One region of the Streptomyces sp. NPDC001157 genome, then DNA from elsewhere that is predicted to be linked to it. Evidence: riboswitches for the same ligand, from Rfam matches in the RefSeq annotation. Region 1 holds a riboswitch; the other holds the start of a gene.

Region 1 (4,409 bases):
GGCATCGCCGCGCTCCTCGGCGGCTTCCTCACCCAGATGAAGGCGATGGGCCGCGGAGAGGCCCGCTTCGTCCCGGCGATGCTGCACGGCGCGCTGACGATGCTGGTCACCGGCGCGATCCTGGTCGGCCTCAACCAGGCCGACGACCATCACGTCAACAACATCAAGATCGGCGTGAAGCTGGCCCTGCTGATCGTGATCCTCGGCCTGGTCTATGTGAAGCGGGACGACGAGAAGATCGACAAGAGCCTGTTCGGACTGGTGGGCCTGCTCACCACGGCGAACGTCTTCATCGCGGTGCTCTGGACCTGATGCCGGCGCGGGCCGCGGCCACGGCGCCCGCGGCGACGGCCAGCCAGGCCGCCACCGCGATCCACAGCAGTACCTCCCCGGGCCCTTCGAGTCGCGGGGCGTCGAGGGCGGCGGCGACGGACAGCACGGCCGCAGCCGTCATCCCCAGCGGGAAAACGGTCGCCCAGCGCCGCACGTCGTAGCCGCGCCGCGGCCGCACCGCCTCGGCGACGAGCAGTACGGCGTACCAGGCCAGGTCGAGCACGAGCAGCGCCAGGGTGACGGCGCGCAGGACGCCGCGGTCGTCGTCGTTCCAGAGGTACAGGCGCGCGCTGTCCGCCGCGACGAGCTCCGATCCGGCGAGGGCCGAGATGGCGAGCGCGCCGCCCGCCACCCACTGGTCGCCCAGCCCTTCCGTCACCTGTCGCAGATCGAAGAGGGCCAGCGCGCAGCCGTAGAGGACGAGCCCGAGCCAGAACAGCACGAGTGCCGCACGGGCGAGCCATGCCGTCGCCTGGGCTCCGGCGAGCGTGGCGCCGAGCACCGCGAGTCCCTGAGTGGCCACGCAGCACAGGAACACCCCGCCCGGCATACGACGCCGCCAGTGCCGTGCGACCTGCACCAGCAGCAATGGCCACAGCACGGCCGCCAGCGCGAGCAGGGCCTCGGCGAGGGTCTGCCGCCCGAGGGCCGAGAACCGGGTCCCGAGCACGGCGGTCGCCGCCACGGCGGTCAGCGCCCCCGGCGTCCCCGCCTCCGCCCGCCACCTCTCCGGTTCCCGCACCAGACGGACGCCGAAGCCCGCCGCAAGCACCGCCCAGGCGACACAGGCCAGGCCCAGGACGACCCGCGACAGCGCCTCGTACCCCGTCAGATGCAGCCCGACCGACACGATGCCGGTCGCCAGCACGGCGGCCCCGGCCGCCGGCGAACGCTGCGCCCACCAGGCGCGGAGGAAGGTCGGGACGGACATGGGGCCGATGCTAGGGAGTGCCGCGCGGGTTGGGGACGGGCCACGCGCGCGTGCCTCGCAAACTGCCCCGCACGCGCGCGTGCACTGCTCTCCGGTGCCTCAGGCCGGCCGCACCACGCTGTGGATGATCGATGCGCCGCCGTAGTAGATCGACTCCTCGCGGACGTACGCGCCGGGCTTCGGGGCGTGGATCATCATGCCGTTGCCGATGTAGATGCCGACGTGGCTGATGTCGTCGTAGAAGAAGATCAGGTCGCCGGGCTGCGCGTCGGTGAGGGAGACCGTGGTGCCGGCGTTCACCTGGTCGTAGGTGGTGCGCGGGAGGTCGACGCCCGCGGCCTTCCAGGCGGCCTGGGTGAGGCCGGAGCAGTCGTAGGAGCCGGGGCCGGTGGCGCCCCAGACATACGGCTTGCCGATCTGCGCACGGGCGAAGGCGAGCGCCTTCTCGGCCTTGGTGGCGTACGAGGAGTCGCTGGTGGAGGTGGATCCCGAGCCCGAGGAGGAGCCGCTGTCCTGGGCCGCGGCCTCTTCCTTGGCCTTCTCCGCCGCCGCCTGCTGTTTCGCCAGCTCAGCGGCCTTGCGCGCGGCCTCCTCCTCCTTCTGCTTCTGGATCGCCGCGAGCCGCGCCTTCTCCTCGGCGGTCAGCTTCGACAGCAGTTCGCGCGCGTCGGAGAGCTTCTTCTGCACCGTGGACTTGGCGGTCTGCAGGTCGCTCTGCGTCTCGGTGAGCGTCTGAAGGCTCTTGGACGCCTCCTGGCGCTTCGTCATCGTCGCGGACTGCTCGGTGAAGTAGTCGTCGACCGCGCTCTTCTGACGTGAGGTCAGCCGCCCCATCAGCTGCGTCTGGTCGAAGTAGTCCTGCGGGGAGTCCGCGAGCAGGAAGGTCGCCGTGTCGGGGGCGGCGGCGCCCGTCCGGTACTGGGCCGCGGCGAAGGAACCGAGCTGCTCCCGCTCCGCGTTGAGCTTCTGCGTGCGCTTGGCGACGTCGTCGAGGAGGGTGTCGACGTTCTTGCGCTGCTTCGTGGTCTTCTCTTTGGCCGCGTTGTACTTCTCGGTGGCCGACTCCGCCTGGCGGTAGAGGTCGTCGACCTTCTTCTCGACTTCTTCGAGGCTGGGGTTGCCGTCGGCGGCGGGGGCGGCGTTCGCCGACTGGGACAGCAGGGCCACCGAGGTGAGGGCGGCCGTGGCGAGGGCGGGGGTGCGTATGCCTGCTACGCGTGTACCCGCGGGGCGCGACTTGCGGTGCGACGCCAAGGGAGGCGACTCCTTCCATGTTCCGCCTACCGAGTTAGCTGTCGGGTTCGGGCGGGTGGTTCGGAAGGGTTGCCCTACGGTCCGTACCCCGAAAGGGAGGAGGACCGATTCACCCCAAGGTCGGTGTGGGTCCCCGGCTCCGGATGCGCGGCGGCGCCCCGGACTCGGCGGAGGCAGCGCGGCCCGGCGACGTTCGCCGGTGGGGGTCGTGCGGCCTGCCGGAACGGTAGCCAACTCGTGTGGCCTCTGTGAAGGTTGATGTTCGATATGCCCGATACGTTTTCGTGACCTTTGGTCAGGGAGCCGCGCGCAGTCGTCAATCCGGATGGATCTGCTGCGACGTGGGCGCATTTCAACCGGAGTGATGGCGTCCGCCCGCTTCCACCTGGTTGCTGCTCGGGGGTGGTAGTCCATGAGGGGCTGTCCTCGGGGGAGCCCCTGGGGCGTGAACCTCTACCTCTCGACCTGGGTGATTGCGGACTGTGACGGCACGTTCTCGGAGGGAGAGCGGACGACAGGGGTGGCCGGCTCTGGATGATTCGGGGGTTCTGAAGATTCAGGGGTTCTAAGGCCGGGGAGGCCCGGGGAGCCCGCGGATTCCCGCGATGTTCTCAGGGCGGCGGCGGGCTGTCAGTGGGGCACCCTAGACTCGGAGAGCGATGAGCAGCCTCTTTGACGACAGCTTCCTGGCGAACCTCCAGGCCCCCCGCGGGCACGAGGAGGACCCTCCGCCGCCGCCCGAGGACGATCACGGACCGGAGCCGGTTCCGGACGATCTGTTCGGCGGGAAGTTCGACGTGCCCCCGGACCGGGAGGCCTACTACCGCAACGGCGCCCCCCGCCCGGCGATCGACCCGGCCGCGCTCCTGGACGGGCTGAACGAGAACCAGCGCGCCGCCGTCGTCCACTCCGGCACCCCCCTGCTCATCGTGGCCGGCGCAGGCTCCGGCAAGACCCGCGTGCTCACCCACCGCATCGCCTACCTCCTGGGCGAGCGGAACGTGCATCCGGGCCAGGTCCTCGCGATCACCTTCACCAACAAGGCCGCGGGCGAGATGAAGGAGCGCGTCGAGCAGCTCGTCGGCCCGCGCGCGAACGCGATGTGGGTGATGACCTTCCACAGCGCGTGCGTGCGCATCCTGCGGAGGGAGTCGAAGAAGCTCGGCTTCACCTCCTCCTTCTCGATCTACGACGCGGCCGACAGCAAGCGCCTGATGGCCCTGGTCTGCCGAGACCTGGACCTCGACCCCAAGCGCTACCCGCCGAAGTCCTTCAGCGCCAAGATCAGCAACCTGAAGAACGAGCTGATCGACGAGGAGGACTTCGCCGCCCAGGCCGCCGACGGCTTCGAGAAGACCCTCGCCCAGGCCTACGCCATGTACCAGTCGCGGCTGCGCGAGGCGAACGCCCTCGACTTCGACGACCTGATCATGACGACGGTCAACCTGTTGCGCGCCTTCCCGGACGTCGCCGAGCACTACCGCCGTCGCTTCCGGCACGTCCTGGTCGACGAGTACCAGGACACCAACCACGCCCAGTACGCGCTCGTACGGGAGCTCGTCGGCACCGGCGCGCACGACGAGGACGTACCGCCGAACGAGTACGACCTCCAGCCCGCCGAACTGTGCGTCGTGGGCGACGCCGACCAGTCGATCTACGCCTTCCGCGGTGCGACGATCCGGAACATCCTCCAGTTCGAGGAGGACTACCCGAACGCGACGACGATCCTGCTGGAGCAGAACTACCGCTCCACGCAGACCATTCTGAGCGCGGCGAACGCGGTCATCGAGCGCAACGAGTCCCGCCGCCCCAAGAACCTGTGGACGAATGCGGGCGCGGGCGCGCGCATCACCGGCTACGTCGCCGACACGGAGCACGACGAGGCCCAGTT
Region 2 (4,409 bases), on a different contig from region 1:
CAGGCGCTCCGGGTTGGTGACGAACAGGTCGTCGCCGACGATCTGGACCTTGTCGCCCAGCTTGTCGGTGATGACCTTCCAGCCGGCCCAGTCGTCCTCGAACAGCGGGTCCTCGATGGAGACGAGCGGGTAGGCCGCCACGAGCTCCTCGTAGTACTCGGTCATCTCGGCGGCCGAGCGGGACTTGCCCTCGAACTCGTACTTGCCGTCCTTGTAGAACTCGGACGCGGCGACGTCGAGCGCGAGCGCGATCTGCTCGCCGGGGACGTAACCGGCCTGCTTGATGGCCTCGATGATGAGGTCGAGCGCGGCGCGGTTGGACTCAAGGTTCGGGGCGAAGCCGCCCTCGTCGCCGAGGCCGGTGGACAGGCCCTTGGTCTTCAGCACCTTCTTGAGGGTGTGGTAGACCTCGGCGCCCCAGCGCAGGGCCTCGGAGAAGGACTCCGCGCCGATCGGGGCGATCATGAACTCCTGGATGTCCACGTTGGAGTCGGCGTGCGAGCCGCCGTTCAGGATGTTCATCATCGGCACCGGCAGCAGGTGCGCGTTCGGGCCGCCCAGGTAGCGGAAGAGCGGGAGGTCGCTGGCCTCGGAGGCGGCGTGGGCGACGGCGAGGGAGACGCCGAGGATGGCGTTGGCGCCCAGGGAGCCCTTGTTGTCGGTGGCGTCCAGGTCGAACATGGCCTGGTCGATCAGGCGCTGCTCGGTGGCGTCGTAGCCGACGAGCTCCGGGCCGATCTGCTCGATGACGGCGAGGACGGCCTTCTCGACACCCTTGCCCTGGTAGCGGTTGGGGTCACCGTCGCGGAGCTCGATGGCCTCGAAGGCGCCCGTGGAGGCGCCGGACGGGACGGCGGCACGACCCGTGCTGCCGTCGTCGAGGCCGACCTCGACCTCGACCGTGGGGTTGCCTCGGGAGTCCAGGATTTCCCGGGCTACGACGACGTCGATGGACGGCACGAGCATCTCCTTCTTGGATGTGACACGGCTACGGCAGTAGCGCGGTGGCTCTGCGAGACGAGCCTAACCGCCTGAGGCCGATCGGCCACGCTGCCGACCACCCCTTGGGCAGAACCGAGAGTAAATTGTTTCCGAACGGAACAAAGAGCGGGAGCAAAAAGAACCCCGCCCCGGTGCGTACGGGGGAACACGCACCGGAGCGGGGAGACCGCGAGGCTGTCACTTGAGGTGCAGCTGCTGGCCCGGGTAGATCAGGTTGGCGTCGGAGACGATGTCCTTGTTCAGCTTGAACAGCTTCTGCCAGCCGCCCTTGACGCCGTGCTTCTCGGCGATCGAGCTGAGGGTGTCGCCCTTGACGACCTTGTACTCGCCGTCGCCCTTCTTGACCTTCTTGCCGGTCGGGGTGGTGACGGTCTTCGTCGACTTCTTGACCGTCGGGCGCTCGGCGGAGCGGGAGGCGCTCTGCCCGGAGGAGTGGCTGCTGGAGGACGAGCTGCTGGAGCTGCCCGACGCGCTGCCGCCGTTGTAGGCGGCACCGGAAAGGCCCGTGCCGCAGACCGGCCAGGCGCCCTTGCCCTGCGCGGCGAGGACCTTCTCGGCGACGGCTATCTGCTGCGACTTGCTGGCCTGGTTGGCCTGCGCGGCGTACTGCGTGCCGCCGTACGCGGCCCAGGTGGAGGCGGAGAACTGCAGGCCGCCGTAGTAGCCGTTCCCGGTGTTGATGGACCAGTTGCCGCCGGACTCGCACTGGGCGACCTTGTCCCACTCGGAGGCGGTGGCGGCGGAGGCGTTGCCGGCCGCCATCAGCGGAGCGGCGATGGCGACGCCGGTGACGCCGGCCAGCGCGGCGGCGCGGGTGGCCTTGGACGGACGGCGGTGCTTGCCCTTGCCGGAAAACAGCATGGTTCGATCCCCTCACCGACGCCTGCGAGGTGAGCTGTCGGGTTCGGGCCGGTTGAGTTGCCCGGCCGTGCTCTCGCTCTCACGAGACACGGCTACACCCCTAGCCGCCGCCGTCAACTGCCCGGTGCGGCACTTACCTTGGGTCCCCCGCTCCTGCCTACGGCGCTTTACGCGACGACTGTTCCCGTACGGCCGCTGGCAGGATTCGGCGTTGCGGCAGCCGGGGCTCGTGTTGACGAGCGGTGACGACGGTAGACACGCGATCCGTCGAATTTCAAAGACGATCAGGGCTTCTGAGACTCATCCCACACTTTCACCAAACCGGACATTCAGTGGCGAAGTGTGACGTGAACTCCCGTTGTTTTTCGCCCTATTCGGCACCGAGTTTCAGGGTCTGACCGGCGAAGATGTGGTTCGGGTCGGCACCGATGGCCTTCTTGTTCTCGGCATAGAGCGCCCGCCACCCGCCGTCCAGGCCAAGGGAGTCGGCGATGGAGGCGAGGGTGTCGCCGGCGTGGACGGTGTACGTGTCGTCCGCACGACTGCCGGCCTTGGTCTTGTCGGCGGCCTTGTCGATGGTCTCGTCGGCAGCCTCGTCCGCGCTGGCGCCACGGTGGCGGCCGGTACCGATCGCGCCGGTGTCGACGAGGCTCCAAGTGGCCGCCGGGGGCTCGGAATTGTCCGAGTCGTCACCCTTCGCCTTGCCTGTGGACGAGCTGCCGCCACCCTCTGAGTTACCCGTGGCCTTCCCGGAAGGAGAGGTGGAGGGTGAGGCGGATGTGCCGGATTCGGTGGAGTTGTCCGTCGCACTCGCGGAGGACGAAGAGGACGAAGGGGAGGCACTGGAGGACGAGCCGGAGGACGAATCCGACGAAGAGGACTCATCGGAAGCGCTGCCCGAGGAGTTGGACAGACCGGTCGAGTCGGAGTCGGACGCCCCGGATGAATCGGACGAACCGGAACCGCCGCCCAGCACACCGGTGTCGATGTGGGCCGAACCCGAGTCCCTGGTCAGCCCGGAGGTCAGTCCGCAGGTGTGGAAGGCGCCGACGCCCTGGTCGTCCAGGAGCTTCTCGGCGACGGCTATCTGCTGGTTGCGGCTGGCGAGGTCGGCACTGGGGGCGTAGTCGAGACCGCCGTACTTCTCCCAGTTCTCCTGGGTCAACTTGAGCCCGCCGTAGAAGCCGTTGCCGCTGTTCTCGCTCCAGGAGCCGCCCGTCTCGCACTGCGCCACCTTGTCCCAGGTGGTGCCGTCCGCGGCGCTCGCGCCGCCGGCGGCGAAGAGCGGGATCGCGATGGCGGAGCCGGTCACCCCGGCCGCGACGAGGAGAGCCGGAGCCTGGCGGGGGCGACGGTGTCGACCGTTCCCGGAGAGCATGCGGAGGCCTTTCACAAGACAGCAGTGACCGCGCGGCGCATGACACCGACAGGCGTTCGACACCACCGCGCTGGTCCGTGAACGTAGCCGCTGCCGATCACTTGTCACAAGTTAATGCCGCGTAGATCACGTGAAGATCACAGACTTGAACGCGTGTCACCTTTGACCGGTTCGCTGCGGCGGCGCATGTGCGGGCGGGCTGCGGATACGGTCGTCCTGTGAACGTCCCGAACACCGCTCCCGAACTCTTCACCTGGGAATTCGCCGGCGACCCGTATCCGGCCTACGCCTGGCTGCGCGAGCACTCCCCCGTCCACTGGACGAAACTCCCCAGCGGCGTCGAGGCATGGCTGGTGACCCGCTACGCCGACGCACGTCAGGCACTCGCGGACGGGCGGCTCTCGAAGAACCCCGAGCATCACGCCGAGGACGCGCAGGGCAAGAGCAGGACCGGCATTCCGGGTGAGCGCAGCGCCAATCTCATGACGCATCTGCTCAATATCGACCCCCCGGACCACACCCGGCTGCGCCGTCTCGTCTCCAAGGCGTTCACCCCGCGCAGGGTGGCCGAATTCGCCCCGCGGGTGCAGGAGTTGACGGACGATCTCATCGACCGGTTCGCGCCGCACGGGCAGGCGGATCTCATCCACGACTTCGCTTTCCCCCTCCCCATCTACGCGATCTGCGATCTGCTCGGCGTACCCCGCGAGGACCAGGACGACTTCCGCGACTGGGCGGGCATGATGATCCGGCACGGCGGCGGACCGCGCGGCGGTGTCGCCCGCTCCGTGAAGAAGATCCGCGGCTATCTCGCCGAACTCATCCACCGCAAGCGGGGCGAGCTCGGGGACGACCTGATCTCGGACCTCATCCGCGCCTCCGACCACGGCGAGCACCTCACGGAGAACGAGGCCGCCGCGATGTGCTTCGTGCTTCTCTTTGCCGGCTTCGAGACCACCATCAACCTGATCGGAAACGGGACATACGCGCTGTTGCGCAATCCCGGGCAGCGGCAGCGGCTCCAGGAGTCGATCGGGCGCGGAGAGAGCGCACTGCTCGACACCGGTATAGAGGAGCTGCTCCGCTACGACGGCCCCGTGGAACTGGCCACCTGGCGCTTCGCCACCGAGCCGCTGACCATCGGCGGGCAGCGCATCGCCACCGGTGA

What was found. Region 1 has a riboswitch for cyclic di-AMP ahead of ACWDAG_RS25555 (NlpC/P60 family protein). Riboswitches for the same ligand answer to the same signal wherever they lie in the genome.
Region 2: another riboswitch for cyclic di-AMP. It lies ahead of ACWDAG_RS45460 (transglycosylase family protein); the one in region 1 lies ahead of ACWDAG_RS25555 (NlpC/P60 family protein).

What each region holds. Positions count from the first base shown of each region.
Region 1 covers NZ_JBSFJW010000015.1:127,395-131,803, reverse strand. The annotation lists gene ACWDAG_RS25565 (hypothetical protein) at 1-312, shown strand, start outside; gene ACWDAG_RS25560 (tellurite resistance/C4-dicarboxylate transporter family protein) at 290-1,264, opposite strand; gene ACWDAG_RS25555 (NlpC/P60 family protein) at 1,364-2,518, opposite strand; cyclic di-AMP (ydaO/yuaA leader) riboswitch at 2,527-2,698, opposite strand; gene pcrA (DNA helicase PcrA) at 3,178-4,409, shown strand, end outside.
Region 2 covers NZ_JBSFJW010000059.1:15,893-20,301, forward strand. The annotation lists gene eno (phosphopyruvate hydratase) at 1-966, opposite strand, end outside; gene ACWDAG_RS45460 (transglycosylase family protein) at 1,180-1,863, opposite strand; cyclic di-AMP (ydaO/yuaA leader) riboswitch at 1,868-2,038, opposite strand; gene ACWDAG_RS45465 (transglycosylase family protein) at 2,234-3,241, opposite strand; gene ACWDAG_RS45470 (cytochrome P450 family protein) at 3,430-4,409, shown strand, end outside.